Regions from separate parts of the Pseudomonas wenzhouensis genome, predicted to be linked through region 1. Evidence: riboswitches for the same ligand, from Rfam matches in the RefSeq annotation. Region 1 holds a riboswitch; each other region holds the start of a gene.
The links. Region 1 has a riboswitch for cobalamin ahead of cobW (cobalamin biosynthesis protein CobW). Riboswitches for the same ligand answer to the same signal wherever they lie in the genome.

Region 2: linked by a shared signal. The riboswitch ahead of cobO (cob(I)yrinic acid a,c-diamide adenosyltransferase) and the one ahead of cobW (cobalamin biosynthesis protein CobW) in region 1 are both predicted to bind cobalamin.
Region 3: linked by a shared signal. The riboswitch ahead of J7655_RS18025 (TonB-dependent receptor domain-containing protein) and the one ahead of cobW (cobalamin biosynthesis protein CobW) in region 1 are both predicted to bind cobalamin.

Annotation. Positions count from the first base shown of each region.
Region 1 covers NZ_CP072610.1:147,954-157,468, forward strand. Annotated here, with positions in the region: gene glmS (glutamine--fructose-6-phosphate transaminase (isomerizing)) at 1-442, shown strand, start outside; gene map (type I methionyl aminopeptidase) at 495-1,274, opposite strand; gene J7655_RS00710 (ParD-like family protein) at 1,271-1,483, opposite strand; gene J7655_RS00715 (hypothetical protein) at 1,671-1,901, shown strand; gene cobM (precorrin-4 C(11)-methyltransferase) at 2,124-2,879, opposite strand; gene J7655_RS00725 (cobalamin biosynthesis protein) at 2,876-3,313, opposite strand; cobalamin riboswitch at 3,400-3,595, shown strand; gene cobW (cobalamin biosynthesis protein CobW) at 3,690-4,742, shown strand; gene cobN (cobaltochelatase subunit CobN) at 4,813-8,559, shown strand; gene J7655_RS00740 (IS110 family RNA-guided transposase) at 8,922-9,515, shown strand, end outside.
Region 2 covers NZ_CP072610.1:2,836,386-2,845,900, reverse strand. Annotated here, with positions in the region: gene J7655_RS13025 (molybdopterin molybdotransferase MoeA) at 1-552, shown strand, start outside; gene J7655_RS13020 (C40 family peptidase) at 702-1,325, shown strand; gene J7655_RS13015 (C40 family peptidase) at 1,410-1,934, shown strand; gene J7655_RS13010 (hypothetical protein) at 1,941-2,261, shown strand; cobalamin riboswitch at 2,301-2,511, shown strand; gene cobO (cob(I)yrinic acid a,c-diamide adenosyltransferase) at 2,702-3,313, shown strand; gene J7655_RS13000 (cobyrinic acid a,c-diamide synthase CobB) at 3,313-4,605, shown strand; gene bluB (5,6-dimethylbenzimidazole synthase) at 4,602-5,255, shown strand; gene cbiB (adenosylcobinamide-phosphate synthase CbiB) at 5,259-6,167, shown strand; gene cobD (threonine-phosphate decarboxylase CobD) at 6,160-7,170, shown strand; gene J7655_RS12980 (cobyric acid synthase) at 7,170-8,621, shown strand; gene cobU (bifunctional adenosylcobinamide kinase/adenosylcobinamide-phosphate guanylyltransferase) at 8,679-9,200, shown strand; gene cobT (nicotinate-nucleotide--dimethylbenzimidazole phosphoribosyltransferase) at 9,197-9,515, shown strand, end outside.
Region 3 covers NZ_CP072610.1:3,872,760-3,882,274, reverse strand. Annotated here, with positions in the region: gene ribBA (bifunctional 3,4-dihydroxy-2-butanone-4-phosphate synthase/GTP cyclohydrolase II) at 1-81, shown strand, start outside; gene ribH (6,7-dimethyl-8-ribityllumazine synthase) at 362-838, shown strand; gene nusB (transcription antitermination factor NusB) at 835-1,314, shown strand; gene thiL (thiamine-phosphate kinase) at 1,405-2,358, shown strand; gene J7655_RS18055 (phosphatidylglycerophosphatase A family protein) at 2,374-2,901, shown strand; gene J7655_RS18050 (substrate-binding periplasmic protein) at 2,916-3,644, shown strand; gene J7655_RS18045 (retropepsin-like aspartic protease family protein) at 3,663-4,307, shown strand; gene ribA (GTP cyclohydrolase II) at 4,419-5,039, shown strand; gene J7655_RS18035 (MFS transporter) at 5,036-5,449, shown strand; gene J7655_RS18030 (cobalamin-binding protein) at 5,451-6,245, shown strand; gene J7655_RS18025 (TonB-dependent receptor domain-containing protein) at 6,310-8,157, opposite strand; cobalamin riboswitch at 8,246-8,451, opposite strand; gene dxs (1-deoxy-D-xylulose-5-phosphate synthase) at 8,524-9,515, opposite strand, start outside.

The DNA of each region.
Region 1 (9,515 bases):
CGAGAAGCACCACAGCCTGTTCCTCGGCCGTGGCGCGCAGTATCCGGTGGCCATGGAAGGGGCGCTCAAGCTCAAGGAAATCTCCTACATCCATGCCGAGGCCTACCCGGCTGGTGAGCTCAAGCACGGCCCGCTGGCCCTGGTGGATGCCGACATGCCGGTGGTCACCGTGGCGCCGAACAACGAGCTGCTGGAAAAGCTCAAGTCCAACCTGCAGGAAGTGCGCGCCCGTGGCGGTGAGCTGATCGTCTTCGCTGACCAGCAGGCCGGCATGAGCAACGGCGAGGGCACCCATGTGGTGGCCATGCCGCATATCCACGACCTGCTCGCGCCGATTCTCTACACCGTGCCGCTGCAGCTGCTGTCGTACTACGTCGCCGTGCTCAAGGGCACCGACGTCGACCAGCCGCGCAACCTGGCCAAGAGCGTCACGGTCGAATAAGACCGCCTGGGAAGAAAAAGCCCGTCCAGATGGACGGGCTTTTGCGTTTCTGTCATGCCGAAATGCTGCTCAGGTGCAGTTCCTCGGGGCGCAGCGTCAGCACGCGCACACCGTCGCGGGTGACCGCCACGGTATGTTCGAACTGCGCCGAGAGCTGGCCGTCGCGCGTCACCACCGTCCAGCCGTCGCGCAGGGTGCGTACGTCCGCCTTGCCCTGGTTGAGCATGGGTTCGATGGTGAAGGTCATGCCTTCGCGTAGCGTCAGGCCGGTGCCGGGTTTGCCCCAGTGCAGGACTTCGGGTGGTTCATGCATTTCCTGGCCGATGCCGTGGCCGCAGTAGTCGCGAACCACCGTATAGCCGTGGGCGCGAGCGTGCCGTTCGATGGCATGACCGATATCGCCCAGGCGGGCGCCGGGTTTGACGGCTGCGATGCCTTTGCACATCGCTTCATAGGTCACGCGAGTGAGCTGACGCGCCTGGTCCGAGACCTCGCCGATCAGGTAGGTCTTGCTCGAATCGGCGATATAGCCGTTCTTTTCCAGGGTGATGTCGAAATTCACCAGATCGCCATCGCGCAGGATATCGTCGGTGCTGGGTACGCCATGGCACACCACCTCGTTGCGCGACGTGTTCATGGCGTAGGCGAAACCATACTGCCCCTTGCTCGCCGGACGTGCCTTGAGTTCGTTCACGATGTAGTTATCCACAAGGTTATTGACCTGCAGAGTGGACATGCCGAGCAGATCCAGACGATCCAGATAACCGAAGACGGACGCCAGCAGCCGGCCGGATTCCGCCATCAGGGCAATCTGCGCGGGCGTCTTTCTCATGACGCATCCGCCATTCTTGGCGGAACCACCAGGCCGGCGGCACGCATCTCGGCGGCCATGACCTCGTTGAAACTCAGGGTCGGGTTCATCTCGCAGAGCATGCCGATACGAATCCAAAAGCCTGCCTGGGCATTGATGGAACGGCTGGAGACGCTGCTCGCCCGGCGGATTTGGTCATGCAGTTCGTCATCGATATTGACGATGCCCATGGAAACTTCCTCGTATATGTTTCGTATATGAATCATATAGAGCTTACCCGTAAATTTCATCCGGTATGCGCTGAGTCTGATGGCCGTCAGCGCCGCTTAGTGCTTCGATCCCTTAAACTGGGCGGTAAATCCGCTGACTGGCCCGGTTCAGAGTCGGCTCGCTGGAGTCATGTGTAGAGGAGAAAGGATGAAGCGCGCAGATGTGAAACGCAGATCGGACCAAGGGGTGCTGTTCGACACCCAGGTCATGGTCAATCCGGCCAATACGGCCGAATGGATCGTGTTCTTCAAGAAAGACGCAGGTCGCAGCTTCTTTCTGGTGGACGAAGCCGAGCAGGTGGAGAGTTTCTCCAACCTGAACAAACTGATGGTGGAGTTGCGTGCGTTGGGGATCAAGCGGGTCGAGGTACAGCTCTGATCCAGAGTTGCTAACAATTGGCGTGGATCATCCTGTGGATATCCTGGTGATAGCCGGCTGGAACCCTCTGATGCTGGGGCCTTCAGGCATTTGTACAAAAACTGAGCCGCAGTGAATGGCTATCCACAGTATGCTGGGATAACTTCCGTACTTTCTTGTTGATAAGTTGCCGAAAGCCTTTGCGGGCAGGGCTTTCAGCGATTTGTGCAGTTTATCGCCAGGTCAGTCACGACCGGGACGATAGAGGTGCCGATGGGCTGCGTCGTACAGCGCCGACTCGGCAAAGGCGCCCGGATCGAGCACGCGCCCGACCAGGATCAACGCCGTACGGCGGAAATCCCTGGTGGCGACCCTTTCTTCGATATCGGCCAGGGTGCCCAGTACCCAGTCTTGATCCGGCCAGCTTGCTCGGTGGATAACCGCGATGGGGCAGTCGGCGCCATAGTGTGGCAGCAGTTCATCGACGATGGCCGGCAGATGGCGTACGCCGAGGTGGATGGCCATGGTCGCGCGGTGTCGCGCCAGGTCATGCAATTGCTCGCCCTCGGGCATCGGCGAAGTGCTGCCGTAGCGGGTGAGGATCACCGTCTGGGCGATGCCCGGCAGGGTCAGCTCGCTTTCCAGCAGCGCCGCGCAGGCAGCGGTGGCGGTGACGCCGGGGATGATTTCGAAAGGGATATCGAGCGCGCGCAACTCGCGAATCTGCTCGCCGATTGCGCCGTACAGCGAGGGGTCGCCGGAGTGCACGCGGGCTACGTCCTGGCCACGCTTATGGGCCTGGTGCAGCAGTGTGATGATCTCGCCCAGATTCAGTTCGGCAGTGTTCACCACCTGCTCGGCGCTGTGGCCCTGCAACACGGCTTCGGGAACCAGCGACCCTGCATAGAGAATCACCGGGCATTTGTGGATAAGCCGCTGGCCTTTGACGGTGATCAGTTCGGGGTCGCCGGGGCCGGCGCCGATAAAGTAGACGGTCATGCGGATTCTCTATCGAATGTGGCCAGCGCACAGGTGGCGCTGGCACTGCGGTTTTTCTCGCCGAGCAGGCAGGGCGATGCGCCCATACGCGCCGCCAGTGCGAGGGCGCAAGGCTCGGCTACGGCAGGGCTGCTTGTAGCTGCCAAGGTCAATGCATTGCCGATTGCCATGGCCTGATAGGTACTCAGTTGCTCGGGTGCGAAGAACACCAACTCCAGGCCCAGATGCTCGGCCAGACCATGTAGGCCGGCTTCGTTACGCTTGTGGGCGATGCTGGCCAGGCCGGCTAAGTTGTCCACCGTCAGCTCATGTTGAACCAGGTTGTGGATAAGCAGGTCGAGCAGTTCGTCCTGGCTGCAGCCACGGCGACACCCCAACCCGGCAACAACCTTTATCGGTGAGGTGGATGGGCGATCAGAGGCGGTTGGCAACATGAGCGGCATTCGGCTTGAGCGGTGGCCTAGCTCATCATGGCACCTGCCAGCGGTCAACCGCGATTGACCGGCCGCTGCGGCCTGCGTAGCCTTCTCGTTTTCGAGGTTCTTCCCGGCTAGCCGCCGGGGAGCTAAGAGGGAACAGGGTCGATGCCCTGGCTGCCCCCGCAACTGTAAACGGTCTTAAACCCTTCGATACACCACTGCTCAACAGCGGGAAGGTGAAGGGCGCGCAACGCGCAGACCGTGAGCCAGGAGACCTGCCTCGATAATCAGCCAACTGCTCGGACGGGGTGATCCGACGCGGCCAGCATGCCCTTGCGTGCCTGTCTGCGCGTACCCGTTCGCCGAACTTACCGACGCCACGGGACCCCTGATGAAAACCCTCGCCAAACTGCCTGTCACCATCGTCACCGGTTTTCTCGGTGCCGGCAAAACCACTCTGCTGCGCCACCTGCTGGCCAATGCCGGCGGCCGCCGTATCGCGGTGATCGTCAACGAATTCGGCGAGCTGGGCATCGATGGCGAGATCCTCAAGCAGTGTTCCATCGGCTGCAGCGAGGAAGAGGCTGTGGGCCGCGTCTTCGAGCTGGCCAACGGCTGCCTGTGCTGCACCGTGCAGGAAGAGTTCTTCCCGGTGATGCGCGAGCTGGTGGCGCGTCGTGGCGATCTCGACCACATCCTGATCGAGACCAGTGGCCTGGCGCTGCCCAAACCGCTGGTGCAGGCCTTCAACTGGCCGGAAATCCGCAACGCCTGCACGGTCGACGCGGTGATCACCGTGGTCGACAGCCCGGCCGTGGCTGCCGGCACCTTCGCCGCCTTCCCCGACCAAGTGGACGAGCAGCGCAAGCTCGACCCTAACCTGGATCACGAATCGCCGCTGCACGAACTGTTCGCCGACCAGTTGGCCAGCGCCGACCTGGTGATCCTCAATAAGGCTGACCTGCTCGATGCCGAGGCGTTGGCTGCCGTGCGCGCCGAGGTGGCCGAGGAACTGCCGCCAGCGGTCAAGGTGATCGAGGCGCATGGCGGTGATCTGCCCATCAGCGTGCTGCTGGGCCTGAACAGCGAAACCGAGCTGCACATCGACAGCCGCCGTACCCACCACGACGATGAAGACGAGGATCACGATCACGAGGAATTCGACTCGTTCCACGTGGAACTACCGGAAACCGAGGAGCCGCGCCTGCTCGCCGCGTTGAAGGACGCCGTGGCCAAGTACGGCATCCTGCGCGTTAAGGGCTTCGCGGCGATCCCGGGCAAGCCCATGCGCCTGCTGGTGCAGGGTGTGGGCCAGCGCTTTGACCGCCACTTCGACCGCGCCTGGCAAGCCGACGAGCCTCGCCTAAGCCGCTTAGTGCTGATCGGCCAGCAGCTCGACCGTGCGGCCATCGAGGCCGAGCTGAAAGCGGCGCTGGCTCGATAATGATCGCCCGCAAGCGGGCTCCACACACCCTGTAGGAGCCCGCTTGCGGGCGATGTGCTTGGATTCGTAGATGCACTTACTACGCACTCAGCCCGGCGCCCAACTGCCGGCCGATAGCATCGCCGACCTCGGCCAGACGCCTGCCGAGCTGGTGCTGCTGTGCACGGGGGATTCGCACCTGTCGTTGCTGGCCGAAGCCGCCCGGCAACTGCCGGACGACTACCCCAGCCTGCGCCTGGCCAGCCCGGCGCAACTGAGCAACAACGCCTCGATCGATTTCTACGTCGAGCAGGTGCTGCAGCATGCCAAGGTCATCCTGATCTCGGTGCATGGTGGGGTGAGTTACTGGCGCTATGGCGTCGAGCGCCTGGTGGAGCTGGGCGCGCGCGGTGCCACGGTGATCATGGTGCCGGGTGACGACAAGCCCGATCCGGAGCTGAATGCGCTCGGTAATGTCAGCGAAGAAGACAGCCAACGCCTCTGGCAGTACCTGCGCCAGGGCGGCTTGGACAATGCCCGCCAGTTGTTCCGCTGCATCGGCAACCGCTGGCTGGGGCGTGATGACACGTGGCAGGAGCCGCAGCCGTTGCCGCGTGTCGGCCTTTACCACCCCCAGCGCAGCCCGGCGAAGCTGGCTGACTGGCAGGTGCAATGGCAGCCGGATGCGCCCGTGGTGGCGCTGCTGTTTTACCGCAACCATGTGCAATCGGCGAACACCGCCTTCGTCGATACCTTCTGCGCGCACCTCGTTAGTCAGGGCCTCAACCCGCTGCCGATTGCCGTGGCCAGCCTCAAGGAGCCTGCCTGCCTGGATCAGGTGCAGGCCTGGCTGGACGAAACCAGCGCTGCGCTGATCATCAATACCACCGGCTTCGCCCTGTCCAACCCCGAGGCGCCACAGGCGCGGGTGTTCCGTCGCGATATCCCGGTGCTGCAGGCCATCTGCTCGCTGGAAAACCAGGCGCAGTGGCAGGCCAGCGCCCAGGGCCTGGGTTCGCGCGACCTGGCCATGCACGTGGTGCTGCCTGAGCTGGATGGACGGCTGATAGGCACCGCCATCAGCTTCAAGGGGCTTGCCTGGCGTAGCGAGCGCAGCCAGAGCGACGTGGTGTGCTACCAGGCGCATGAGCAGGGTATGGCTTATGTCGCGGAACTGGCGCGGAACTGGTGCCAGTTGGCGATCAAAAGCAACGATCAGAAGCGAATCGGCTTGATCCTGGCCAACTACCCGACCCGCGATGGCCGCATTGGTAACGGCGTCGGCCTGGATACACCGGCTGCTGCGCTGAATATTCTCCGCGCGCTACAGGCCCAGGGCTATCCAGTGGATAACCTGCCGGAGAGCGGCACCGCACTTGTCCACAGCCTGCTCGGCGGCGTTACCAACGACCTGGACGGCCTGGATACGCGCCCCTGTACGCAAAGCCTGGCGCTGGACGACTATCTGGCGTTTTTCCACAGCCTGCCGCTGGCCAACCAGCAGGCGGTGCGTGAGCGCTGGGGCGAGCCGCAGGACGATCCGATGTTCCGCAGCGGGCGGATGATGGTGGCCGGCTTGCGCTTCGGCCTGACTTTCGTCGGCATCCAGCCGGCGCGCGGCTATCAGCTCGACCCGGCGGCGGTGTACCACGACCCCGACCTGGTGCCGCCACACGGCTATATCGCCTTCTACGCCTGGTTGCGTAAAGCGTTCGCTGCTGATGCGCTGATCCATGTCGGCAAGCACGGCAATCTGGAGTGGCTGCCGGGCAAGAGTGTCGGCCTCTCCGAGGGCTGCTGGCCGCAGGCGCTGATCGGCCCGCTGCCCAACGTCTACCCCTTTATCGTCAACGACCCGGGCGAGGGCGCGCAGGCTAAGCGGCGTACCCAGGCGGTGATCATCGATCACCTGATGCCACCGCTGACCCGCGCCGAAAGCTACGGCCCGCTGCGCGATCTGGAGCGGCTGGCCGACGAGTATTACGACGCCAGCCAGCTCGACCAGCGCCGCGCCGTTGAGCTGCGTGGCGAGATTCTGGCCAAGGTGCGCGAAGCCAGCCTCGACCGCGAACTGGGCCTGCAACTCAACGACGATGCCGATAGCTGGTTGCCGCAGCTCGACGCCTACCTGTGCGACCTCAAGGAATCGCAGATTCGCGATGGCCTGCATGTGTTTGGCGAGTCACCCGCCGGGCAACTGCGCCGTGACACCCTGCTAGCGCTGCTGCGCATCCCCCGTGGCGATGGCCAGGGCGCCAATGCCAGCCTGCTGCGCGCGCTAGCCCGTGGCCTGGAACTGGGCCTCGATCCGCTGGATTGCGATATGGGCCAGCTCTGGCAAGGGCTGCGTCCACAGGCCTTGCAGGCTGTGGATAACAGCCTGTGGCGTACCGTCGGCGATACCCGCGAACGCCTGGAGCTGTTGACGCTGAGGCTGATCGAGCAGCGCCTGGCAGGCGAGCGCATCGAGGCTTTCGGCGCCGAGGTGGCGCTGATCTTCGATGGTCTGGCCGAGCACGTTGCGCCGCTGCTGGATGCCTGCGGCGACGCCGAGATAGGTGGCTTGCTGGCGGCGCTTGAGGGGCGTTTCGTCCCTGCCGGGCCGAGCGGCGCGCCGAGTCGCGGGCGTCTGGATGTGCTGCCCACCGGGCGTAACTTCTTCACCGTCGACGTGCGCCACCTGCCCACGCCCACCGCCTGGCGCCTCGGCGTGCAGGCGGCGGATCGCCTGCTGGAGCGCCATCTGCAGGATGAAGGCGACCACCTGCGTCAGCTCGGCCTGTCGGTGTGGGGTACGGCGACCATGCGCACCGGTGGCGACGATATCGCCCAGGCCCTGGCACTGCTGGGCGTGCGCCCGGTCTGGCAGCCGGGCAGTCAGCGTGTCGAACGCTTCGAGGTCTTATCGCTGGAACAGCTCGGTCGGCCACGGGTGGACGTCACCCTGCGCGTGTCGGGGTTCTTCCGCGATGCCTTCAGTAACCTGATTCGCCTGTTCGACGAGGCCGTGCAGGCGGTGATCGAGCTGGACGAGCCGGAAGACATGAATCCGCTGTCGGCGCGGGTCTGGCGCGAGTCGCTGACACTCAAGGACGACGGTCTGGATGAAGCCGAAGCGCGGCGCCAGGCCGGCTGGCGGGTGTTCGGCGCCAAACCGGGCGCCTATGGCGCCGGGGTACAGAACGCCATCGAGGAGCGGCTGTGGCAAAGCCGTGCGGATCTGGCCGAGGTGTACCTGAACTGGGGCGGCTACGCCTACGGCAGCGGCGCCGAGGGGCTGCCTGCGCGGCAGCGCTTCGTCGAGCGCCTGGAGCAGATGCAGGCGGTGCTGCACAATCAGGACAACCGTGAGCACGACATCCTCGATTCCAACGACTACTACCAGTTTCAGGGCGGCATGCTGGCGGCAGTGGAAACCCTGCGTGGGCTCAAGGTGGCCAGCTATCACGGCGATAACAGCCAGCCGGATACGCCGCGCATTCGCACCTTGAAGGAAGAACTCAACCGCGTGGTACGGGCTCGCGCCGCCAATCCCAAGTGGATCGAGGGCATGAAGCGCCACGACTACAAGGGCGCCTTCGAGCTGGCCGCGACCATCGACTACCTGTTCGCCTTCGACGCCACTAGCGAACTGGTCGACGACCACCAGTACGCGCTGCTGACCGATGCCTACCTGCTCGACAAAGACACCCGCGACTTTATCCAGCAGCACAATCCCGGCGCGCTCAACGATATCCTCGAACGCCTGCTGGAAGCCCAGCAACGCGGCTTGTGGGAGAATCCCGGCGACTACCGCGAAGCGCTGGAAAACTTGCTGCTCGATAGTGAGGAATCATGAGGCGACCCGTTCCCGTAGGGTGGGTTAGCCGCCTGTTGCAATGCCTAGGTTTCGCTCCGAAGCGGGTACGGCGTAACCCACCATCGGCGCCACACGGTATATCGCCTGGTGGGTTACGCGGCGCGCGGCTCTCCTGCGCGGCTGCAGGATCGGCGTTCAGCGCCGCTAACCCACCCTTGTATTTTGTTTTTGCTCAAGTCGCTCTTGAGCACAAGGCACCCGGATGCCGTATCCACCCTTGGCGACAAGGCCGTGATGTAGATTTCGCACCGGTTTGCCTGCTTTAACTTGCCAGAGATCGGACAGTATCTTCGACCCGGCCAAGCCGTGAGTCAGCATTCACAAGGTGGATCGCGCAAGCCATGAGCTCTTTTGACTTCATCCCTCTGGGAATCGACATATCCAAGAAGAAAATCGATTGCGCCCTGATGCTGGGTGCAAAATTCAAGAACAAGGTCTTCGCCAATAACCCCGAAGGGTTTGTCGGGTTGTGCGCTTGGATCGATCAGCACGCCCAAGCAACAGTGCACATCTGTATGGAGGCTACGGGCATCTACTGGGAGGCAGTGGCTGTACATCTGGCCAATGCGGGGCATCGCGTCAGTGTCATCAATCCAGCCCTGGCCAAAGCCCATGCTCAATCGCTGGGTCTGCGTAGCAAGACTGATGCAATCGATGCAAAGGCGTTGGCTGATTATTGTCGGCAACGACAACCTGCCCTTTGGGTTGCTCCATCACTTTCGGAGCAGCGGTTAAAAGCGCTGGTACTGCGCCTTCAAGGCCTAGTGACCATGCGCACCGAGGAAAAGAACCGGATCGAGTCGGCCCGTGACTCGGTGCGTGAAAGTCTGGACAAGCACCTGCAATGGCTCGACGAAGAGATCAAGCGTATTGAACTGCAGATATCCCAGACGCTTGATGATGACCCGACGTTACGAGGCAAGCGTGAGCTGCTG
Region 2 (9,515 bases), 1.8 Mb from region 1:
GCGGTAGTCGATGCAGGCATATTGCCTGATGATTTGCCGCGTATCCGCACAGCGCTCGGTGCCCTGGGCGAGGTTGATCTGATCCTCTCCACGGGCGGTGTGTCGGTGGGGGAGGCGGATTTTCTCGGCATGGCCCTGCGTGAGGCCGGCGAACTGACGCTATGGAAGCTGGCGATCAAGCCTGGCAAGCCGCTGACCTTTGGACATTACCAGGGGGTTCCGGTTATCGGTTTGCCGGGCAATCCGGCTTCGACATTGGTCACCTTCGGCTTGCTGGCGCGTCCTTATATGTTGCGTCGTCTCGGTGTGCAGCGAGTGGAGCCGCTGGGCTTCGAGGTGCCGGCAGGCTTTGTCTGGGGCAAGCCGGGCAAACGTCGTGAGTACCTGCGTGCGCGCCTGGAGAATGGCCGCGTAGTGCCGTACGCCAACCAGAGCTCCGGTGTGCTGCGCAGTGCCGCCTGGGCCGAAGGGCTGGCCGAGGTGATGGAGGGCAGCACCTTGGCAGAAGGGGACATGCTGCGCTTCATTCCCTTGAGTGAGATCCTCGGCTAGCGTCTGCAGCGCCCGGCTGTGCGAACGGTTGGGCACTTTAGATGGCGCGGCAAAACAACCGGGTCACATTTTCGACGATAGAATTTGCAAATCAGCCTTATAGCGGGCATAGTCGCAGGCTTGTAAATTCAACCGACACGGTCGTGCCCATGCTAAAACGCTTCGCACCCCTCGTGCCTCTTGCACTCACAGTCTTTCTCGCTGCCTGCGCCGGCCACTCGCCGCAACCGCAGATCAGCGATGCCAAGGTCGAGCCTACTGCGCGTCCGCTGGCTCATCAGGCCGAGCCTGCTGACGATGAAATCAACGCGCTGATCGACGACAAGCCCTATGAAATGCCGCAACTGGCCGATAGCCTGCTCGATCTTGGGCGTTCGCTGATCGGTACTCGCTATCGTTACGGCGGTACCTCGGTGCAATCCGGTTTCGACTGCAGCGGTTTCGTCGGTTACCTGTTCCGTCAGGAAGTCGGTCTGGAGCTGCCGCGCTCCACGCGCGAGCTGATCAACCTGGATGCGCCCAAGGTGGCGCGGGCTGATCTGGAGCCTGGTGATCTGATCCTGTTCAATGACCGTGGTCGTGGCCGCGTCAGCCATGCGGGCATCTACCTGGGCGATGATCAGTTCATCCATTCCAGCAGTAGCCGCAGTGGTGGTGTGCGTATCGATAGCCTCGATGACAGCTACTGGAACCGCAGCTATCTGCAAGCCAAACGCGTGCTGGCGCTGGCTCAGGTGGAAGAGCAGGCGCCTGCCGACAAGCGTCATAACTGATGTTGCATGGCGTAACCCAAGGGTTGCGCCGTTTGTCGTGACTCGGGCAGAGTAGGGCGCATTGGACTCTGGATCGCCTCGCTAATGCCTCTCACGACCCGTGTCGCCCTCATTGCTCTTGCGCTGTTGCTGGCTGCCTGCAGCAGCCGGGCACCTTCTCCGCAGCCAGTCCATACCCCGCCAATCGCCTCGCCGTCCTACCTGGGTGGCGCAGAGGATGTGCTGTTTCGTGCGCTGGGGCTGGTCGGTACACCTTACCGCTACGGCGGCAACACCCCGGAAGGCGGCTTCGACTGCAGCGGCCTGATCGGCTATGTCTACCGTGATGCCGCCGGCATCAGCCTGCCGCGCTCGACGCGTGAACTCATTGCCATGCGTACACCTGCGGTGCGCCGCGATGCATTGCAGAGCGGGGATCTGGTGTTCTTCGCCACCAATGGTGGTCGCGCCGTCAGCCATGCCGGTATTTACGTGGGCGATGGGCGTTTCGTCCATGCACCGTCCACTGGCGGTACCGTACGGCTGGACAGCCTCGACAATGTCTACTGGCAGCGCGTCTATCTCGATGCCAAGCGTGTGATCACGCCCGAGCTTGCCCGTAACCCCTGATCCGTCATGGTCGAGCCCATCCGCCTGCCGCCTCAGCCGGAGGTCTGCGAGTTGTGCGCGCGACCTGTAGCGCTGACGCGTCACCATCTGATTCCCAAGGCCCTGCACGACAAACCCTATGTGCAGAAGCGTTTCGATCGTCATCAGCGCATAACGGCGACGCTCTGGGTGTGCCGTGCCTGCCACAACCAGATTCACCGACTCTTCAGTGAAAAAGAGCTGGCACTGACCTACAACAACCGGGGCCGGTTGCTGGCCGATGATCGCTTGCGCACCTTTGTCGAGTGGCTGGCCAGTAAACCGCCGGGCTTTACGCCCAGGCATTGAGGCGTCCCGGCGTTGACGTGCAGGGCTGCCAGCCTCTACCCTGCGCGCCTTGCTTCAGGTGCCCCTGCGCCATCATCCGTGATGGCGCAGGGGTGAAACAGGGAAGCCGGTCCGAATGCCGGCGCTGCCCCCGCAACGGTAGGTGAGTCAAACACCGCTCAAAGCCACTGTGCACTGCACGGGAAGGCGCGGTGCCGAACCTTTGGGTTCACTCACGAGCCCGGAGACCGGCCTGTCGCAGTTTCACGGCATCGCGGAGGGCGTTGTCCGGCCAACGCTCCGGTTCTACCGGGGCGTTCGTGTTTTTTCGTCTTCCGCTTGCCTGACCAGCCATTGGCGCCTGGATGAGTGCATGCGGATCGTCGCGATCTTTTTGCTCATGACCGTTCGTACTGTTCGCTGAACAGGCGGCGCGGGTGCCTGACGTGCAGGAGCACAGCATGAGTGAGACCGCCGAACGCGATGCCCGCCACAAGGCACGCATGCAGCGCAAGAAAGCCCTGATCGACGAGAAGATCGCCCAGGCCCAGGACGAATACGGCCTGCTGCTGGTGCACAGCGGCAATGGCAAGGGCAAGAGCAGCAGCGCCTTCGGCATGGTTGCGCGCGCTCTGGGTCATGGCATCAAGGTCGGTGTGGTGCAATTCATCAAGGGCGCGGCCAGCACTGGCGAAGAGACCTTCTTCCGCCGTTTTCCCGAGGAAGTCAGCTACCACGTGATGGGCGAGGGCTTCACCTGGGAAACCCAGGATCGCCAGCGTGATATCGCCAAGGCGCAGGAAGCCTGGGCGGTGGCCCGGCGCCTGCTCAGCGATGAGTCTGTCGGCCTGGTGGTGCTGGATGAACTGAATATCGCCCTCAAGCACGGCTATCTCGAACTGGATGCGGTGTTGGCGGATATCGAAGCGCGGCCGCTGCTGCAGCATGTGGTGGTGACTGGGCGTGGCGCTTTGCCGGGGATGATCGAGGCGGCTGATACCGTCACCGAAATGAGCCTGGTCAAGCATGCCTTCAAGTCCGGGGTGAAGGCGCAGAAGGGCATCGAATTCTGATGACGACACGTCACTGTCCGGCGTTGCTGATCGCCGCCCCGGCTTCCGGCCAGGGCAAGACCACCGTCACCGCTGCCCTGGCGCGTTTGCATACGCGCCAGGGGCGGCGGGTGCGGGTGTTCAAGTGTGGCCCGGATTTTCTCGACCCGATGATCCACGCCCGCGCCAGTGGCGCACCGGTGTACCAGCTCGATCTGGCCATGGTCGGCGAGGCTGAGAGCCGTCGCCTGCTGTGGCAGGCCGCCGGCGAGGCCGATCTGATCCTGATCGAAGGGGTGATGGGGCTGTTCGACGGCAAGCCCTCGGCGGCGGATCTGGCCCGTCATTTCGGCGTGCCGGTGCTGGGCGTGATCGACGGTGCGGCCATGGCGCAGACCTTCGGCGCCCTGGCTCATGGCCTGGCCACCTTTCAGCCGGACTTGCCCTTTGCCGGCGTGCTCGGCAATCGCGTTGCCAGCACACGCCACGGCGAGATCCTGCGTGATGCGCTGCCGCCGAGCATTCGCTGGTTCGGCGCCTTGCCGCGCAGCGCTGCGGTGGAGCTGCCGAGTCGGCATCTGGGCCTGGTGCAGGCCGCTGAGCTGGCCGATCTCGATGCGCGCCTTGACGCCGCCGCCGATGCCCTGGCCGCCAGCGCCAACGTCGACCTGCCGCCTGCGCTGAGCTTCGCCGCGCCGCCGTTCGATGAGCCTGCGCCCCTGATGAAAAATGTGCGTATTGGCGTGGCGCGTGATGCCGCGTTCGCCTTTTTATATCAAGCCAATCTCGACCTGTTGCTGGCGCTCGGTGCCAAGCTGCATTACTTCTCGCCACTGGCTGACAGCAGGCTGCCGGAGGTGGACAGCCTATACCTGCCCGGTGGTTATCCTGAGCTGTACCTGGCCGAGCTGGAAGCCAATCAGGCCATGGCCGCAGCGATTAGGGCTCATCACCAGGCTGGCAAACCGCTGCTGGCTGAATGTGGCGGCATGCTCTATCTGCTCGATGAACTGCGCGACAAACAAGGCGTTAGCGGGCGCATGCTCGGCTTGCTGGCAGGCAGCGCTGCGTTGCAGCCGCGGCTAACCGCTTTGGCCCTGCAGGCAGTGACGTTGCCGGAAGGCGAGCTGCGTGGTCATAGCTACCATCACTCGCGCCTGGACAGCCCGCTCGAGCCGCTGGTACGCGGCCGCTGCCCGAATGGCAAGCCGGTAGCCGAGGCGGTGTATCGCCTGGGACGGCTCACCGCCAGCTATATCCACTTCTACTTGCCGTCCAACCCGGAGGCGGCCGCCGCGCTGCTGCGTCCATGAGCGAGCACGCCTTCAGCCTTGAGGAGCGTGCAGCGGTGTACCGCGTCATCGCCGAGCGTCGCGATATGCGCCATTTCAACGGTGGCGAGGTGCCGGCCGAGGTATTGGCGCGTTTGCTCGAAGCCGCTCACCACGCCCCGAGCGTCGGCCTGATGCAGCCCTGGCGCTTCGTGCGCATCCGCGATGTGCAACTGCGTGAGGCGATCCATGGGCTGGTGGAGGCCGAGCGGGTGCGCACCGCCGAAGCCCTGGGCGAACGCAGCGACGCGTTCATGCGGCTGAAGGTCGAGGGCATTCGCGATTGCGCAGAATTGCTGGCGGTGGCGCTGATGGAGGGGCGCGAGAAACATGTCTTCGGGCGACGCACCTTGCCGGAAATGGATATGGCTTCGGTAGCCTGCGCCATTCAGAATCTGTGGCTGGCTGCGCGTGCCGAAGGGCTCGGGCTGGGCTGGGTATCGCTGTTCGACCCCGAGGCGTTGGCCGAGCTGCTGGGGATGCCAGCCGGCAGCAAGCCGGTGGCATTGCTGTGCCTTGGTCCGGTGGATGCCTTCTATGAAAAACCCATGCTGGTGCAAGAGGGCTGGGCCACGCCCCGACCTTTGAATCAGCTGCTGTTCGAGAATCGATGGGGAGAACAGGGTGACTGAACCATGAGCCTGGCGCTGATCACCTTCGCCGGTGTGGCGCTGGACGCCTTGCTGGGCGAGCCGCGCCGCGCGCATCCGCTGGTAGCCTTCGGGCGCCTGGCCGCGCGTCTGGAGCAGCGTTTCAACCCGGCTGGCAGTGGCTGGCGCAGCCACGGCGTCACGGCCTGGTGCCTGGCGGTGCTGCCGCTGACGCTGCTCACCTGGCTGCTGGTACAGGTGAGCGGGGTGAGCTGGGCAGTGGAGATTCTCGCACTGTATTTCGCCCTGGGCCTGCGCAGTCTGTATGAGCATGCGCAACCTGTTGCGCAGGCGCTGCGTCTGGGTGACCTGCGGCTTGCCCGCGAGCGCGTCGGCTGGATGGTCAGCCGCAACACCGCTGAACTGGACGCTACCGGCGTGGCCCGCGCCGGCACCGAATCGGTGCTGGAGAACGGCTCCGACGCCGTGTTCGCCGCCTTGTTCTGGTTCATCGTCGCTGGCGCGCCCGGCGTGGTGCTGTACCGCCTGAGCAATACGCTTGACGCCATGTGGGGCTATCGCAACGAACGCTTCGAGCGCTTCGGCTGGGCGGCGGCGAAGATCGATGATGGGCTCAATTACATCCCGGCGCGTCTGGTGGCGCTGACCTATGCGCTGCTCGGGCATACCTGGCTGGCGCTGCGCTGCTGGCGTCGGCAGGCGCCGTTGTGGGACAGTCCCAATGCTGGCCCGGTGATGGCGTCTGGTGCCGGCAGCCTGGGGGTGAGCCTGGGCGGCGTGGCGGAATATCACGGTGAGCGACATGAGCGCCCGCAACTGGGCGAAGGCCCACCGCCACGGGCGCGGGATATCGAACGGGCGATGAACAGGGTTATCGCTGGGGTTGGCTGGTGGCTGTTATGCCTGATCCTCTGGGAGGTGCTGGGTGCTTGAACATGGAGGTCGTCTGCGCGCGGCGGCGCAGCGCTATGGCATACCGCTGGAGGATTGGCTGGATCTGTCCACCGGTATTGCGCCCTATGGTTGGGAGCTGCCCGCCGTACCGCGCTCTGCCTGGACACGACTACCTGAAACGGACGACGGCCTGGAACAGGCGGCGCGTGACTACTACGGCGCTGTCGGCCTGCTGCCGGTCGCCGGTTCGCAAGCAGCGATTCAGGCATTGCCACGTCTGCGTGGACACAGCCGCGTCGGCATTCTCGCGCCCACTTACGCCGAGCACGCCGCAGCCTGGCGTCGCGAGGGGCATTGCGTGACCAAGCTCAGCGAGGGGGCGGTGCATCGTGCGTTGCCGCAGCTGGATGTGCTGCTGCTGGTCAACCCGAACAACCCGACTGGTCGTCTGATCGAGCCGGCGCGCCTGCTCGACTGGCATGACGAGCTGGCCGAGCGTAGCGGCTGGCTGGTGGTCGACGAAGCCTTTATCGATTGCACACCGCAGCACAGCCTGGCCGCCTACAGCGACATGCCGGGGCTGATCGTGCTGCGCTCGTTCGGCAAGTTCTTCGGCCTGGCCGGCCTGCGTCTGGGCTTCGTGCTCGCCGCCCAGGCACTGCTAGATGAGCTGGAGGCGCTGCTCGGACCCTGGGCGGTCAGCGGCCCGGCGCGCAGCGTGGCCTGCACTTTACTGCGTGACAGTGAGGGCCAGCGCCGCCAGCGCGAGCGTTTGCTGGCCGATGGTGAGCGCCTCAGGACACTGCTGCGTGACTGTGGCCTGCCGGCTACCGGCGGTTCGGCGCTGTTCCAGTTCTGCTGCACCCGCCGTGCGGTGCCCTGCATGGAGCTGCTGGCACGGCGCGGCATTCTGATCAGGTTGTTCGCCGAACTGGACAGCCTGCGCTTTGGCCTGCCGGCGGACGAGACGGGCTGGTTGCGGCTGGAGCAGGGGCTGCTGGAGTGCGCGCCGATATTGGCGAGTCTCGAGGAAACGTCCTGATGGCCACCCTGATGGTGCAGGGCACCACCTCCGATGCCGGCAAGAGCACCCTGGTCACGGCACTGTGCCGTTGGGCGCGGCGCCAGGGCGTGTCCGTGGCGCCGTTCAAGCCGCAGAACATGGCGCTCAACTCGGCGGTGACCGTCGATGGCGGCGAGATCGGCCGGGCGCAGGCGGTGCAGGCGCAGGCGGCCGGGCTGGCGCCGCATACCGACATGAACCCGGTGTTGCTCAAGCCCAACAGCGACATGGGCGCCCAGGTGATCATCCACGGCCGCGCCATCGGCAATATGCAGGCGCTGACCTATCACGCCTACAAACCGGTGGCCATGGCGGCGGTGCTGGAGTCCCACGCGCGCCTGGTCGAGCGTCACGAGCTGGTGCTGGTCGAAGGTGCCGGCTCGCCTGCCGAGATCAATTTACGTGCCGGCGATATTGCCAATATGGGCTTCGCCGAGGCGGTGGACTGCTCGGTGATCCTGATTGCCGATATCGACAAGGGTGGTGTATTCGCCCACCTGGTCGGCACCCTGGAACTGCTCAGCCCGAGCGAGCAGGCACGTATCCAAGGCTTCGTGATCAATCGTTTTCGTGGCGACATCGCCCTGCTCAAGCCGGGACTGGACTGGCTGGAGCAGCGCACCGGCAAACCAGTGCTGGGCGTGCTGCCGTACCTGATGGATTTTCACCTGGAGGCCGAAGACGCCGTCGACACTCGGCAGCAGGCCAAGGACGCGCAGGCGCTGCGCGTGGTGGTGCCGGTGCTGCCGCGCATCAGCAACCATACCGATTTCGACCCGTTGCGCCTGCACCCGCAGGTGCAACTGACCTTCGTTGGGCCGGGCCAGGCTATCCCGCCAGCGGATCTGATCATCCTGCCCGGCTCCAAGAGCGTGCGCGCCGATCTTGCGCGCCTGCGCGAGCAGGGCTGGGACGCCGCCATCGCCCGTCACCTGCGCTATGGCGGCAAGATTCTGGGTATCTGCGGTGGCCTGCAGATGCTCGGTCGGCAGATTCACGACCCGCACGGCCTGGAAGGCGCAGCCGGCAGCAGCGAGGGCCTCGGCCTGCTGGATTTCGAGACGGTGCTGGAGCCAGAGAAGCAGCTGCGCAACGTACGCGGCCGGCTGTGCCTGGAGCAGGCACCGGTCAGCGGCTACGAAATTCATGCCGGGGTCAGCCGTGGCCCTGGCCTCAATGGCGCCGTGCAACTCGATGACGGGCGCAGCGACGGCGGGTTGAGCGCCGATGGCCAGGTGCTCGGCACTTATCTGCACGGCCTGTTCGAGCAGCCTTCGGCAGCCGCTGCCTTGCTGCGCTGGGCCGGGTTGCATGCGGTGCAAGCGGTGGATTACCAGGCCCTGCGCGAGCGCGATATCGAACGCCTTGCCGACCAGGTGGAATTGCACCTGGATACCGAAAAACTCAAGGCACTTTGCGGCCTGGGGTAGGGGCGCGGCATTTGCAGGTTTTGAAATGGTGCGCACAGCGCACCCTACGGAGTGAAGATGCTTGAATTGATCCTCGGCGGTGCTCGTTCCGGCAAGAGCCGGCTGGCCGAGAAGCTGGCCGACGACTCCGGGTTGGAGGTCCTCTACATCGCCACCAGCCAGCCGCTCGATGGCGAGATGAATGCGCGCGTTGCCCAGCATCGCGCACGTCGGCCTGCGCACTGGGCGTTGGTCGAAGAGCCGCTGGCGCTGGCCCGTGTGCTGCGCGAGCAAGCTGCGCCCGATCGTTGTCTGCTGGTGGACTGCCTGACCCTGTGGCTGACCAATCTGCTGCTGCAGGACGATCCGGTTCGGCTGGCAGCCGAGCGCGAGGCACTGCTTGACTGCGTGAACAAACTGCCCGGGCGCATCCTGCTGGTCAGCAATGAAACCGGGCTGGGCGTGGTGCCGCTGGGCGAGCTGACCCGTCGTTATGTCGATGAGGCCGGCTGGCTGCACCAGGCGCTGGCCGAGCGCAGCCAGCGTGTGCTGTTCACCGTCGCCGGCCTGCCCATGGTGCTCAAGGGGGCGGCGTTATGAGTCTGCAGTGGTGGCAGGGGCCGTGCCAGCCGCTCGATCATGTGGCTCGCATCAAGGCCGAAGCGCGTCAGCAGCAACTGACCAAGCCAGCGGGTGCGCTGGGGCGACTGGAAGCGCTGGCCATTCATCTGGCGGCGTTGCAGGGGCGTGAGCGACCGACGCTTGAGCATGTGTGGATCGCCATTTTTGCCGGTGATCATGGCGTGGTGGCCGAGGGTATTTCCGCCTATCCGCAGGCGGTGACCGGGCAGATGCTGGCCAATTTCGTCACTGGCGGTGCGGCCATCAGCGTGCTCGCGCGCGAACTCGATGCGG
Region 3 (9,515 bases), 730 kb from region 1:
CGCCTGATGAGCTCGCCGATGAAGTTCAACGCGATATCCGGCTTCGACCTCGAGGTTGTAGAATACCTGCCGGCTGATTAAAGGCGGCCCGAAGGGCCAAAGCTGATGACCCTCTCCCATTTATGGGAGAGGGTGCCCGAAGGGCGGGAGAGGGTGTTGTGGCCAACGCCGACCCTCTCCCTACGCGGGCCGCCCCAACCCCTCTCCCATAAATGGGAGAGGGGAGCTAAAGCACGTAGCCCGGATGCAATCCGGGGAGATCGGCACACTGGCCCCGGATTGCATCCGGGCTACGCCGACAAACGAATTTTATTTTCGGAGCGCAAGGCGCTCCGGCTCTTTAACCCATGTGAGACCCGTCATGACCCTGAAGACCATCGAAGGTACCTTCATCGCCCCGCAGGGCAAATACGCCCTGGTGGTAGGCCGTTTCAACAGCTTCGTCGTCGAGAGCCTGGTCAGCGGCGCCATCGACGCCCTGGTGCGCCATGGCGTGCAGGAAAGCGACATCACCATCATCCGTGCGCCGGGTGCCTTCGAGATTCCGCTGGTCACCCAGAAGGTCGCTCAGCGTGGCGAGTACGCGGCGATCATCGCCCTCGGTGCGGTCATCCGTGGCGGCACCCCGCACTTCGAATACGTGGCCGGCGAGTGCACCAAGGGCCTGGCCCAGGTGTCCATGGAATACGGCGTGCCGGTCGCCTTCGGTGTGCTGACCGTCGACTCCATCGAACAAGCCATCGAACGTTCCGGCACCAAGGCGGGTAACAAGGGTGCCGAAGCTGCGCTGTCTGCCCTGGAAATGGTCAGCCTGCTGGCGCAGTTGGAGGCCAAGTGAGCAACTCCGGTAACGGCCAGCCGGCCAAGAAAGCTCCCAGTGGCAAGATCCTCGCCCGTCGCGAAGCCCGTACCCTGGCCATGCAGGCGCTGTACTCCTGGCATATTGCCGGGCAGCCGCTGAACGAGATCGAAGCGCAGTTTCGTGTCGACAACGATTTCAGCAAGGTCGATGGCGCCTACTTCCATGAAATCCTGCATGGCGTGCCACGGCAGAAGACCGAGTTGGACGGCGCCTTCGCGCCGCTGCTCGATCGCCCGCTGGAAGAGATCGACCCGGTCGAACTGGCCATTCTGCGCCTGTCCACCTACGAGCTGAAGAACCGCGTCGACGTGCCCTACAAGGTAGTGATCAACGAAGGTATCGAGCTGGCCAAGGTGTTCGGTGCTACCGACGGGCACAAGTTCGTCAACGGCATCCTCGATAAGCTCGCACCCACGCTGCGCGCCGCCGAAGTCAACGCCAACAAGCGTTGAGGCCCATGGGGATGCTCGATTCACGATCCTGCGCTCCCGTGCCCTGCCTGTACTGTGCAGGGCCGGCACACGGCAGATCGTTGCCGCCTCATGGGTGAGTTCGAGCTGATCCGTCGCTATTTCGCCGCTGCCCCCTGTGCGCAGGGTGGTGACGGCGTGGTTCGCGGCATCGGTGATGACTGCGCGCTGCTGGCAGTGCCGGCGGGTGAGCAGTTGGCGGTGTCCACCGACACGCTGGTTGCCGGGATACATTTCCCCGATGCCTGCGACGCCTTTCTTCTCGGACAGCGTGCGTTGGCCGTCTCCGCCAGTGATCTGGCTGCCATGGGCGCGACGCCGCTGGCTTTTACCCTCGCCCTGACCTTGCCAGCCGCCAGTGAAACCTGGCTGGCCGAGTTCGCGCGTGGTCTGCAACGGATGGCCGAGCATTGCTCCCTGGCCCTGGTCGGTGGTGACACCACACGTGGCCCGCTGAGCCTGACGCTGACCGTGTTCGGTCGTGTGCCGGCCGGGCAGGCGCTGCTGCGCAGCGGCGCGCAGGTCGGTGATCTGCTCTGCGTCGATGGCGAGCTGGGTGATGCCGCCGGTGCCTTGCCGCTGGTGCTCGGCCAGCGTGAAGCGGCGGCGGATATCCGTGAGGCGCTGCTGGCGCGCTACTGGTCGCCGCAACCGCAGTTGGCGTTGGGGCAAGCGCTGCGTGGCCGCGCCACCGCTGCGCTGGATATTTCCGATGGCCTGCTGGCCGACTGCGGGCATATCGCCAGGGCTTCACAGGTTGCCCTTGAGATCGAGCTGGAACAGGTGCCGCTGTCTGCGGCGCTGCGGGCGTTTGCTGGTGAAGAGCAGGCGCGGCTCTGCGCTTTGGCTGGCGGCGACGATTACCGTCTGGCCTTTACCCTGCCGCCAGCCCGGCTCGCCGAGCTGCAGGCCGCCTGGCCCGGGATACGGGTCATCGGCCGTGTGCAGGCCGGCTCTGGGGTACGGTTGCTGGACGCCGCTGGCCAGGCCATCGAAACGCCGCGTGGCGGCTATCAACATTTCTGACAGGACGGAATACGTGTGACCGATCACCCCAACCAGGTTCCCGCCGAATACGTACCGCCTTCGGTGTGGCGCAATCCCTGGCATTTCATCGCTTTCGGTTTCGGCTCCGGCACTCTGCCCAAGGCGCCAGGCACCTGGGGCTCGCTGGTGGCACTGCCCTTCGTGCCGTTGTGGCAGATGCTGCCGGACTGGGGGTATTGGCTGATGCTCGGGGTGACCATGCTGTTCGGCTTCTGGCTGTGCGGCAAGGTCGCCGACGACCTGCGCGTACATGATCATGAAGGCATCGTCTGGGACGAAATGGTCGGCATGTGGATCACCCTTTGGCTGGTACCTGAAGGTTGGGTCTGGTTGCTGCTAGGCTTTCTGATGTTCCGTCTGTTCGACATCGTCAAACCCTGGCCCATCCACTGGGTTGACCGGCATGTGCATGGCGGAGTCGGCATCATGCTCGATGACGTGATTGCCGGGGTATTCGCCTGGCTGGCGATGCAGGGGCTGGTGTGGGGTTGGGATCGTTATGCAGCGCTGTTGGGCTTTTAGAGAGGCAAGCAAAGATGGCTGCGAGGCTGTTGGCATTGCTGCTGGGCATGAGCGTAATCCTGACGGCGCATGCCGAACTGCAGCCGCCGGACGAGATTCAGGTGGCCAGCGAAGTCTGGGAGGGGCATACCAATGCCGACGGCACGGGAATGGCCTGGGATATCCTGCGTGAGGTGTTCGAACCGGTCGGGGTACGCTTGCATGTGCAGAGCGTGCCTTACACCCGTGCGGTGGGTCTGGTTCAGCGTGGCAGTGCCGATGCCTGGGTGGGTTCCTACCGCGACGAGGTAGATGAAGGTGTGCTGTATCCGCGCTGGCATTACGACGGCGAGCGCGTCAGTGCACTCGGTCTGCGCGGCAAGCCGGCCCCCACGCTGGAGTCGCTCGGTGAACTGCATCTGGTCTGGAAGCGCGGCTACGAATACCAGCGCTATCTGCCGAATGTGCGGCATTACCGGGAAGTTCGGCAGCATAGCGATATTCTTGGCATGCTCGATCAGGGGCATGCCGATTTCCATATCGACTCCCATTCGGAACTCGAGCTGCTGCTGGCGAATGTTGCGCGACGCGGCCGCTATCAGTTGGTCGAGCTGACCTGGTTGCCGCTTTACATCGGTTTTGCCGATAACGTCAGAGGCCGCGCCCTGGCCGAGCTGTTCGATCAGCGCATGGCGCTGCTGGTCAAGGCCGGGACGTTACGGCCAATCTTCGCGCGCTGGCAGCAGCCTTATCCCTTCGATTGAGCCGGGAGGCCGTCCTACATGCAGTTTCGTCACTGTCTCGCCGTGTTGGCGCTGTTGGGGTCGAGTATTGTCTGCGCTGCTTCTCAGGTTCAGGTGGTTGGGCTGTTCCCCGGTGCCGCAGTGGTCAACGTCGATGGCCAGCGCAAACTGGTCCGCGTAGGAAGCACCGGCCCTGGCGGGGTACAGGTCGTCAGTGTCGACAAGCAGAGCGCGGTGCTGCGCGTCGAGGGCGTCGAGCGTGTCTATCCCCTGAGCCGCGAATACAGCGCCGGGTTTGCCGAGCCGGTCAGGAAGCGTCTGAGCATCGCCAGGGGTATCGGCAACCATTATTGGGTAGCCGGTTCGGTCAATGGTCAGAGCGTGCAGTTTCTGGTCGATACCGGGGCCACCTCGGTGGCGCTCAATGATGCCCATGCCAAGCGTCTGGGACTCGATTATCGGGTCATCGGCCGGCCTCTGCAGGTCAATACCGCCAGCGGCGTTACCCGTGGCTGGCGGGTGATGCTCGACCGGGTCAAGGTTGGCGATCTGGAGGTTCTGGGCGTCGAGGCCGTGGTGCTGGAAGGTGGCGCACCGCATGAGGCACTGCTGGGCATGAGTTTCCTCAGTCGGGTGGGCTGGCGCGAGGAGCAGGGCATGCTGGTGCTCGAATCCAAACTCTGAGACGTTCATTAAGCGTTTCGATACCGATGATCGGCAATTCTGTCTGACCCGGTAGCTGGGCCTGCTGATACAATGCCGGCCCTGTTTCGTACTCATTGCCAGGAGCATCCGGTGTCCGTCGTGTTCGTCGCCGCCTCCCAATTACCCACGCCCTTCGGTGTGTTCACCATGCATGGTTTCCTCGATGAGGCCACTGGCAAGGAACATGTCGCCCTGACTTTCGGCGATGTTGCCGATGGTGCCCCGGTGCTCGGCCGTCTGCACTCCGAATGCCTGACCGGCGATGCCCTGTTCAGCCTGCGCTGCGACTGTGGTGCCCAGCTGCAGGCGGCGCTGCAGGCCATTGCCAGCGAAGGTCGCGGCGTATTGCTGTACCTGCGCCAGGAAGGCCGTGGTATCGGCCTGCTGAACAAAATTCGCGCCTATGAGCTGCAGGACGGCGGTGCCGATACCGTGGAAGCCAATGAGCGCCTTGGCTTCGGCGCCGATCAGCGCGACTACGCCATCTGCCGGCCGATGCTCGAACACCTGGGCATCGATAGCCTCAAGTTGATGACCAACAACCCGCGCAAGGTCAAGGCGCTGGGCGAGATGGGCATCACCGTGGATCATCGCGTGCCGCTGCAGATCGCGCACAACCCCTACAACAAGCGTTACCTCGCCACCAAGGCCGGCAAGCTCGGCCATATGCTGGGCAATCAGCATCAGGGCGAGACCGAGGGCAGTCTGTGACCCGTGCTCAGGTCAAGCGCCGCCTGGCCCTGGCCTGGTGGCGTCAGCTGGCTGTGGCGCTGGCGCCTCTGTTCATGTTCAACCTGTTGTTCGGCGGAGGTAACGCCACGGTTCTGAGCATGCCGCTGTTCATTGCCGGCCTGGCCTCGATGTTCGTCAGCCTGCCGTTGTTCTCCGCCTACAAGCGCGCCCTGATCGCCACCGATAAGGCCCTCGACAGCGACGACGAACCAGCCGCCTGGCTGGAACTGGATCGTGTGCGTTTGCGCGCCTTGCTCGGCGCGGCACTGCCAGCCTGGATCGCCGCACTGGCCGTGCTGGTTGGCCTGGAGGCGATACCGCTGGTGCTGCTGGCGCTGTCCTCCATCGTTCTGCACAGCCTCTACCGCATACCTCGTCAACTCGGCTGAGATGCGTACGTGGCTGCTCGCCCTGTGCCTGTTGGCGCTGCCGTTGGCTGCCGCCGAACGGGTGATCAGCCTGGCGCCTTCGCTCAGCGAAATCATGCTCGATCTGGATGCGGCCGACCTGCTGGTGGGCGTGCTCGAAGGGGATGCGCAGCCTGCTGCGCTGGCGCATCTGCCCGCTGTCGGTCGTTATGGCCAGCTGGAGTTCGAGCGTTTGCTGCAATTGGCGCCGGATCTGATCCTGATTGCGCCCGGTAGCGTACCGCCGGCGCAACAGGCGCAGTTGCAGCGTTTCGGTATCGAGCTGCTGAGCGTCGAACCGCGGCGTCTTGATCAACTCGGTGATGCTTACGTACGCATTGCTCAGCGAATTGGCCGCGTGCAGCAAGGCGAGCGGCTGGCTGCCGAATTTCGCGCCGAGCTGCGCGCACTGCGCCATCGCTATCGGCGCGAGCATCCCCTGACGGTGTTCTATCAGGTCTGGCATCAGCCGCTGTACACCATAGGTGGCGAGCAACTGATCGGTGATGCCTTGCAGGTGTGCGGTGCGCGCAACCTGTTCGATGATCTACCGCAGCCGGCGCCGCAGGTCAGCGTCGAGGCGGTGCTGGCGCGCGACCCGGATGTGATACTCGGCGGCAGCAATGCCGAGCTGAGCGCCTGGCAGGCCTGGCCGCAGTTGCATGCGGTGCGTGAACATCAGCTCTGGGCGGTGCCGGACAAGGGGCTGGAACGGCCCAGCCGGCAGATGCTGGGCGCCATCGAGCAGTTATGTGAGCGGATGGCGGCTGCGCGGTAGCCCCTTCAGGCGGTGCGCACGGCGCACCCTACAGCGATGCTAGGGTGCGCCGTGCGCACCGAGGTCAGAGTTGCGGCGTCCAGGTGACGGCGAATAATGCGGTGCGGCCGGCGCTGTTGTAGCCGAAACGGCCATTGGGTGTGCTGTAGGTTGCTTCTGCGTAGTCCTTGTCCAGCAGGTTATCCAGCTTCAGGCTCAGCCCGAGTTCCTCATTGGCCTGCCAGGCGGCGCGCAGGCTGAGCAGGCCATAGCCGCTCATCTCGATTTCGTTGTCGGCATCATCATAGCGACCACTGATCGCACGCCAGCCTGCGCCAAGCGACACATCGCCGAAGCGGCGGTCAAGGTCCAGACTCAGCGTGCGTTTGGCCCGGCGCAGCAGGGTATGACCGCTGTCGCGGTCACGTGGGTCGATCAGGGCCAGAGCGAGATTGCTCTGCCAGCCGAACAGCTCCTGTTGCATGGCGGCCTCGAAGCCATTGATCCGGGCTGTCTGGATGTTCTGTGGAATGAAGCTTTCGTCGAAGACGATGGCATCTTCGATTTCGGTTCGATACACGGAAGCCTGCAATGAACCTGTGTCGCTATAGCGGCTACGCCATTGCAGCTCGTAGCTTTCAGAGCGCTCGGCTTGCAGCTCGGGATTGCCATACCACGGGTCGTAGAGGTCATTGAAGGTCGGCGCACGGAAGCCTTCGCTATAGGACAGAATCAGGTCGTTGGCATTATCCAGTGGCAGGGTCAGCGCCGCGTTCCAGATGTTCTCGCTACCGAACTGCTGGTTTTTGTCGTGACGAAGCCCCAGCTCGGTCGAGAAGGTGTCGCCGATGTAGCGGTGTTGCGCGAAGGCCGCTTGGTTCCAGCGCGAGTCCTCGGCGAAGGTTGTACTGCTGTGCAGGCGATCCTCGTACCAATCAGCACCGACCAGCACTTGCTGGTTATCGGTGAGCGTCAAGGTGTTTACCCAGTTCACAGCGTCGCGATAGGTGGTGTAGGTAAAAAATGAATAGTCTGGCGCTGCCGACGAGCCATCCCCCGTTTCGCGCTGGTCTTTGCTGTGACCCAGTTCCAGGCGGCTGCTCCAGTGCTCGTTGAAGCGGCCATCGATGAACCCGGAAAGGCTGCTGAGCTGAAAGTCCGTTGTCGGTAGCAGGCCGGTAAAGACATCGTCGTATTCCACCTGCCCGCGCTGATCGAGCGCATTGAAGCCAACCTGCAGTGTTTCATCGAAGCGGTGCGAAAGATTCAGGCTGAGCGAGCGGTTACGGTAGGCGTCGTCGTCGCCATTGGCACCGAAACCGTCGCGGGTGGCGTCGATGCCGGCCGTCTCGTCCAGGGCCGCACCCAGGTGAAAGCGAGTGCGCTGGTCGCCGCCGGCCAGACCAAGGCTGCGCTGGTAAGTGCTGTCGCTGCCTGCCGCCAGGCGCGCGTAAGGCTTGAGGCTCCGGCCATCGCCCTGACGGGTGAAGATCTGAATTACCCCACCAATGGCGTCGGAGCCATACAGCGCGGAACGGGCGCCGCGTACCACTTCGATACGCTCGATCTGCTCGGGGGCGAGAAACTCCAGGCTGCTGGTGCCGCTTGAGGCTGCCGCGATGCGTTGTCCATCGACCAGTACCAGAGTCTGTGCAGTGCTTGTGCCGCGCAGAAAGACGCCCGTCTGGCTGCCGGCGCCGCCCGTGCGGACGACGCTGATACCGGGGACGCGTTCGAGCAACTCGGCGACGCTACTGACCTGCAGACGTTCGATGTCGGCCCGCTGGAATACTGTGGTGGCGGCAGTGGCCTGCGCCAGTGGTTCGGCCTGGCGCCCGGAGGTCACCACCAGAGGCTCGCTCAGATAGGGCTCGGCCGCCCATGACAGAGCGGGCGCGAGAGTAATGGCCAGGGCCAGGCGTGACAGTTTCATTTTCTTTCCTCAAAGGTCGGCAGACGTTCGAGGAGGGCAGGCGCAAGCGCGCGGACAGGCGGCGCTTGACCGTGTCGCCCTCCGCAACACCAGTCGCACCGCCTTGGCCGGTCTCCGGGCTCTCGACCCAGATCCGCCTTCCCAGGTTGCCCCAGTGGCTGTTGGACGTGGCGCAAGCACCGAGGCTTGCAGTCGATTACCGTTGCGGGGGCAGCGTCGGCATTGCTCGTGATGAGCGCACCGACTTCCCGTTTAACACTGCTTGCGCAGCGCACCCTGGCGGAACATGAATGGCGCGCACCTTAGTGTGCGCGCGTATGAATGACAAGCAAGCTCCGCTCATTCAACGATGAGCGGGCTTCATGCTCAGGCTTGCAGCAGGCTGAGACGCTCACGTACCGCACGTTCGATGCCGGCTTCGTCGAGGCCGCACTCGGCAAGCATCTGGCTCGGCTTGGCGTGCTCGACGTAGTAGTCCGGCAGGCCGAGGTGCAGCATCGGTACCTGGCGGTTCTCGGCGGCGAAAAATTCGCTGACCGCGCTGCCGGCGCCACCCATGATGCTGTTTTCCTCGAGAGTCACCAGCAGTCCATGGCTGTCTGCCAGTTCGCGCAGCAGGGCTTCGTCCAGCGGTTTGACGAAACGCATGTCGACCACGGTGGCATCCAGCGTTTCACCGACGCGCAGGGCTTCGGCCAGTTGCACGCCGAAGGCCAGCAGGGCGACGCCCTGGCCCTGACGACGCACCACCGCCTTGCCGATCTCGAGCGGCTCCAGGCCAGCATCGAGCGGCGCGTTGGGGCCGCTGCCGCGCGGGTAGCGCACGGCGGCCGGGCCGTCGAACAGGTGGCCGGTGGTGAGCATGCGGCGCAGCTCGTTCTCGTCGCTCGGGGTCATCACCAGCATGCCGGGGATGCAGCGCAGGTAGGACAGGTCGAAGCTGCCCGCGTGGGTCGGGCCGTCTTCGCCGACCAGGCCGGCGCGGTCGATGGCGAACAGCACGTCGAGGTGCTGCACGGCGACGTCGTGGATCAGTTGGTCATAGGCACGCTGGAGGAAGGTGGAGTAGATTGCCACCACCGGCTTGGCACCTTCGCAGGCCATGCCGGCCGCGAGGGTGACGGCGTGCTGCTCGGCAATGGCGACGTCGAAGTAGCGCTCGGGGAAGCGCTCGCTGAACGCCACCAGATCCGAGCCTTCCTTCATCGCCGGGGTGATGCCGACCAGGCGCGCGTCCTGCTCGGCCATGTCGCACAGCCACTGGCCGAACACGTTGGAGTATTTCGGGCCGCTGGGTTTCTTGGGCGCGGCGACGGGCGTTACCGGCTCCAGCTTGGTGATGGCGTGGTAGCCGATGG